Regions from separate parts of the Pseudoalteromonas sp. G5_S1_54_S4 genome, predicted to be linked through region 2. Evidence: predicted binding sites of a transcription regulator. Region 2 holds the regulator's gene; the other holds the start of a gene.
The links. Region 2 encodes LexA, which represses DNA repair genes until DNA is damaged. Its sites were predicted from a motif close to TACTGTATNNNNATACAGTA; they were not measured.
Positions count from the first base shown of each region.

Region 1: ACTRWE_RS11400 (YebG family protein) is a predicted target of LexA. The motif match lies at 988-1,007, and genes of this name have one in related genera.

Region 1 covers NZ_JBQKUL010000027.1:7,683-11,000, forward strand. The annotation lists gene dsbB (disulfide bond formation protein DsbB) at 1-151, shown strand, start outside; gene ACTRWE_RS11390 (DUF6170 family protein) at 153-455, shown strand; gene ACTRWE_RS11395 (ComEA family DNA-binding protein) at 468-761, opposite strand; gene ACTRWE_RS11400 (YebG family protein) at 1,059-1,358, shown strand; gene putP (sodium/proline symporter PutP) at 1,795-3,306, opposite strand.
Region 2 covers NZ_JBQKUL010000003.1:64,933-68,250, reverse strand. The annotation lists gene ACTRWE_RS02205 (hypothetical protein) at 80-460, shown strand; gene ACTRWE_RS02200 (PaaI family thioesterase) at 490-933, opposite strand; gene lexA (transcriptional repressor LexA) at 1,132-1,749, shown strand; gene coxB (cytochrome c oxidase subunit II) at 2,243-3,318, shown strand, end outside.

The DNA of each region.
Region 1 (3,318 bases), on a different contig from region 2:
ATTTTTTGAGGCAACTGGTGATTGTGGAAATATAGATTGGCAATTTGCAGGCTTAAGTATGCCAGCATGGATGGAAGTTATTTTTGTATTGTTTACCGCCACACTTTTTGCATTAGTGGCCAGCCGATTAATAACTAAAAAGTCACTTTAATATGTTTACTTTTTTTTCAAGCCACGTTGACGAACTTAAACACTTAAAAGTTCGTCAAAGACAAACCGTTATTGCGATCTCGTTAAGTATGCTCTCTCCTAGTGACAGAGTGTTAATGCGTATTGTAAAGCTTATGCTGCTAAGCCCATTTTTTTTAATATTTACCCTTTTTGAAGGATGGCTACTCGTGCCCTTTTTGATTGTGGCTGGTTTAAGCTACCCGCTATTAACTGCCCCCGTAGATGTTAATTTTGCTAAAAAGCACCTTGGTGCTGCCTTAAAACAGTTTGATCAGGGCGCATAGCGCCCTTTTAAGTTAAAACGCCACCTTTCCATCAAGTTTGGCTAGCATTTTTTTACCCACCCCTTTTACTTTAGCTAGATCTTCAAGTGATGCGAAATCACCATTGGTTTCTCTATAATCGATAATTGCCTGTGCTTTTTTCTTGCCGACACCTGGTAACTTAATTAACTGTTTTAAATCAGCAGTATTAATATTAACCACGGCTGATTGCATCTGCTCTGATAGCATATCGCTTTGCGCAAAGGTGGTACCCATAGGTAATAAACATAAAGCAGCGGCTAATGAGATGATTTTAATTAATTTCATACTATTTCCTTTTGTGTTCTCACATGAACATTTGTTGATTATTTACACCCAGCACTTTTACATAACGTTGTGGTTACTAAGTACTAACGGTAACAATCACTCCTTGCGACTCCTTTACTGCAACGCGTTATAAAGTGACTTAATAAATAAAGTAGAGTTACTCTTTATTGTCAACCAAGCTGCAGATAAACTAAGGCTAAAGCTTGCAAAAACGCGCGCAAGCTTGTACTGTATATAAAAACAGTAATCTAATGATTTAAATTAATCATATTGCCACGTAAGTAAGCAGGAGAAATCATGGCTGTTGTTGTTAAATATGTTGTAGAACGAAACGGAGTCGAGCGCATGACGTTTACTACTAAAAAAGAAGCTGATGCCTATGACAAAATGCTCGATATTGCCGAGTCACTAGAACTCATGCTTGAAAAAGTAGATGTACCACTAAGTGAACAACAGGTTGAGTCGCTCGCGCTGGAGATTGCAAAAAGTAAAGACGACTTTATGGCCGTACTTAAAGGTGGTAAAGAAGTACCCGCCAAGGCTAAAAAAACAAAGTCAGATAACGTTGCAGATATAAAAGAGAAAGCAGCGAGTTAGTACTTTTAAAAGCTCAATAGTAATTATTAAAAAAACTGAATTCGTTATTCGAATTCAGTTTTTTTATGCCTTTAAATAACCTGAACTCTGGTTAAGAGATTTACTAACGTATTGAATCAAAAAATGATATTTATGTTTATTTTTCTCTAGCCAGAGATTTCCAGTGAAAACAAGGCGAAATTACGCGTCAATAGCTAGCCTATTGCAAGTAAATTCAACGCAGTTAGCGCTGAAAATAGCTGCTTGAGATAGATTTATTATCCAGAGTTCAGGTTAAATAATAATAGCTAAAGGCAAGTAATCGGTGATTAAGCGTCATAATCTCAGCTGTTTAAACGAGATGAATGGTCTCTGCTAAAGGTCAGCCAATAAAAAATGCCAACCAGTTAAACTGATTGGCATTTATAAAAACCAACACTTTACGTTAGCTAATCAGTTACAATGACGATTCAACTTCATCAAACAGATCAGTAATTTCTTTTTTCGGTTCAGCTGTCACAAGGCTTCCTACCACAATAGCAATACTCGCTAAAATGAAACCTGGGACGATTTCATAAATTACACTGCTTAAGCTCTCACCATTAATGGTAATAGGCGCATAAATCCATACAAGCACTGTTAAAGCACCAACAACCATACCGCTAATAGCCCCTTTTAAGTTCATACGTTTCCAGTAAAGGCTAAACAAGACAAGTGGACCAAATGCAGCACCAAAACCAGCCCATGCGTTGCTAACTAAATCAAGTATTGAACTATTACGGTCATACGCTAGGTAAATAGCAAATAACGCAACCAGTATTACGCTAATACGCCCTACTAACACCAGCTCAGTTTGCGAGGCATCGCGGTTTAAGTAAATCTTGTAGAAGTCTTCAGTAAGCGAGCTTGAACACACCAATAATTGCGATGAAATCGTACTCATAATCGCAGCTAAAATAGCAGCCAGTAGGAAGCCAGCAATTAATGGGTGGAAAATAAGTTCAGCTAATACTAAGAAAATGGTCTCTTTATCGGCAATAGGCATTTGGTTTTCAATCATAAAGGCAGCACCAAATAAACCGGTAAATACCGCACCAATCGCAGATAGTGTCATCCAAGACATACCAATACGACGCATAGTTGGCATTTCTTTCACTGAGCGAATAGACATAAAGCGAACAATAATATGTGGCTGACCAAAGTAGCCTAAGCCCCAAGCCATCGCAGAAATAATAGCAATGGTAGAACCACCAGCAAACCAATCAAGCATATTCAATGAATGGATTTCACTGGCTTTTGGTGAACTTAACAACTGCTGGTAATTTGCATTTGCTAAAGTATCCATAAATGGCTGATCAAGCATCATATAAGTAGCGATAGGTACTGCAAGCAAGGAGATAAACATAATACAACCTTGCACGAAGTCTGTTAGGCTAACCGCTAAAAAACCACCAAATAAGGTGTAAACAACAACCACACCCGTGGTGATGTATAAACCCATTTCGTAACTCATCTGAAATGAATTTTCAAATAACTTACCACCGGCGACTACGCCTGATGAAGTATACAAAGTAAAGAACACAATAATAACAATTGCAGAGATCACACGGAGGATATTCTTGTTATCATCAAAACGATTTGCAAAATAATCAGGGATGGTAATAGAGTCATTTGCTTTTTCAGTATAAACACGCAGTCTTGGGGCGACTAAGAAATAGTTTGCCCATGCGCCTAATACTAAGCCAATAGCAATCCAAACCTTGCTAAGCCCAAATAAGTACATTGCGCCAGGTAGGCCCATAAGTAACCAACCACTCATGTCTGATGCACCCGCTGATAAGGCAGCAACACTGGGGGCTAAATTACGACCACCTAGCATATACCCTGATATATCGCTGGTAGATTGCTTATATGCGTATAGTCCTATTCCCAGCATTACAATAAAATATAATGCCAGTGAAATAATCATTCCTGTTTCCAA
Region 2 (3,318 bases):
TCCTGCGTTGTTGATTTGGTATAACGGTAAAACTGCGTTAAAGTTTGCAATGAGATTAATAGAGGGTAAAAACGAGATAATGTCGGAAATTCAATTTTTAAATGTAGATCTAGAGCTTGAGTCAAAGCAAGATATTAGCGTATTAGTTGCTGATTTAAAAAAGGTCGCAACTATTTTACATTATGATAAAGACGAATACCGTCAACTTGCTCGCATTGAGGTTGCAGGTGAAATAACCACGCCAGATAAAGCGATTAATCACTTGTGTGAGTTAATCGAGTCGTGTTCACGCAATGCATTAAAGCAATGGTTGAGTTGTTCACGCAGAACATTCGATATGGGTTTTGAGTCTGGCACTTCGCCAAAATGCTTTAACCAAGCCTTACATGCAGATACCTTGTTACGTATATCTGCAATTGGTGCAGGCGTAGAAATTACTATTTACCCTTTCGAAAAGTAATTTAATTTCAACCTTGGTTAATTGACTTACTAGCCTTTTCGCTCTACTACGGCTGCGGTCATACGTGATACGCAGCAAAGCTCATTGCGGCTATTGGTTATTTTAATATCCCAAACCGAGCTGCGCTTGCCGATATGATAAGCTCTCGCTGTGGCCGTTAATGTGCCATTGCGTGATGCCTTTAAATGACTTGCACTGATTTCTTGGCCAACACAATAAAATCGATTGAAATCAACCACAAAATTAGCGGCATAACTTGCTACTGTTTCAGCAAGCACCACATTTGCACCACCATGAACGATACCCATAGGGTTATGATGCTCTGGAATTGCCGGCATAGTTGCCACTAAGTAGTCATCACCAATTTCACTGATCTCTATTCCCATGGTTTTCATGAGTGTCCCTTGGCCTGTAATACCTTGATCTAATTGCTTACAAAACTCTAATGTAATCGGTTGATGCCAAATACTCATGCTAGCTCCTTGGATATGTAATTGAGAATTAAAATTTATTAATATGATAATGCGTTGCTAATAATTACATTTATCACCCTGCTTTTAAAGTAGGTTATTGTTTGATGATAACGGCATATAAGGCATTAATTTATATTTGCGATTTTTAAATAACTGTATATACTCACAGTTAATTGTACTGTATGGAAAACCAGTTGTATGCGACCATTAACGAAACGCCAAGCGCAAATACTCGAACTCATTAAAGTGTTTATTAAAGACACTGGTATGCCTCCTACACGTGCCGAAATTGCACAAACACTGGGTTTTAAAAGTGCGAATGCTGCAGAAGAACACTTAAAAGCACTGGCCAAAAAAGGTGTTATTAAAATGAAGCCAGGCGCGAGTCGGGGCATTCAGCTTGTTGAAGAAGAGGAGCCAGAGCAGTTGGGCTTGCCTTTAATTGGCAGGGTTGCTGCCGGTGAGCCAATATTGGCGCAACAGCATGTAGAAAGCCACTGTAAAATTGACCCTTTAATGTTTAAACCTGCGGCCGATTTTTTATTGCGTGTTAACGGTATGAGTATGAAAGACATTGGTATTATGGATGGTGATTTACTTGCTGTGCATAAAACCCAAGTTGCCGAAAATGGACAAGTTATTGTTGCCCGTGTTGACGACGATGTAACCGTGAAGCGTTTAGAAAAAGCGGGCAGAAAAGTACTCTTACATGCTGAAAATGATGAGTTTTCAGCTATTGAGGTCGATTTAGAAAATGAGTCGTTCAATATTGAAGGCTTAGCGGTAGGTGTTATTCGTAACGCTGACTGGATGTAGTATTAAAGCATAATTTAGCGCTTAATAGTGATTAGGCGCTGGGTTTGTTAGCAGCACAATGTCTAACTTATCAAATGTATGACTATATGTTGTTAAGTGCTTCTCCTATCATAAATAAAATCACTAAATGCTTTATAAATAAACAAATTTACTCTGCTTTTTTAAGTTAACAATTTTTTATATTTCTATCCTGTAATTTCAATACACCCCTTACTAAACCTGACTCTTAGATTAATTGCCTGACTAGTTGCTATTTTTTTAGCTGCGCATTTTAAAAAATACACCTTGTTTATTTTTCATACTCACCTTGCTTATTGTTTATTTTTTAACTAGTTATTAAAGAGCTGGAATAAAAATAACTCACAGCTTAGTCGTTTTGAGAACACACATTTACTAAATCCAGCACCCTTATAAAAAATAAAAATAACGAATAGGCGTTTAAGCCGTATGCCTCTTCGCTTTGCGTCAGCAATAGCATCAAAGGAGCCGTCACATGGGTAAGCTGAGTTCTTCCTTGTGGCTTATATTGTTTGTTTTTTCGCAGAATGTGCTTGCTAATAGCCAATATAATATGCGTAAAGGCGTAACCGATATAAGTAATAATGTATACCAACTGCACATGACTATTTTTTTAATATGTTGTGTGATTGGGGTGATCGTGTTTGCCATTATGTTTTGGGCACTCATTCATCATCGCAAATCTAAAGGGGCTGTCCCTGCCCAATTCCATGAAAGCACCAAAGTAGAAATACTGTGGACTGCGATCCCTTTTGTCATATTAATTGTTATGGCCATTCCTGCGACTAAAACCTTAATTGCCATGGAGGATGCCAGCAAAGCTGATCTCACCATTAAAATTACAGGCTCACAGTGGAAGTGGCATTACGAGTATATGGGGGAGGACGTTGAGTTTTATTCCATGCTAGCTACACCTCAAAATGAAATAACCAACCTTGCTGATAAAAACCCGAATTATTTACTCGAGGTCGATAAACCGCTGGTACTACCAATTAATCAAAAAGTACGTTTTTTAATGACTTCAGATGATGTTATTCACTCATGGTGGGTGCCTGACTTTGCCGTTAAAAAAGATGCAAACCCTGGGTTTATTAACGAAACATGGACCAATATTAATGAGGTTGGTACTTACCGTGGGCAGTGTGCAGAGCTTTGCGGTAAAGATCATGGTTTTATGCCTGTTGTGGTAGAAGCTAAAACAGAAGAAGACTTCAAAACGTGGTTAGCAGAGGCTAAACAAGCCAAGCAAAAAGCAGCTGAAGCAGACGCTGCGTTATTAGACCAAGTTGTACCAAAAGAAGAGCTGATGGCGCTTGGTGAGCAGGTTTATATGGCGAGCTGCGCGGCGTGCCATCAGCCAACAGGATTAGGTTTGCCGGGTGTTTTTCCGGCTCTTAAAGGCAGCCCAATAGTCATAGGTGATATCAAAGGGCATATAGATATTTTGCTCCACGGTAAACCAGGTACGGCTATGCAGTCTTTCGCAAAGCAATTATCAATCAAGCAAATAGCAGCTGTTATTACCTATAAACGCAACGCGTGGGGTAATGA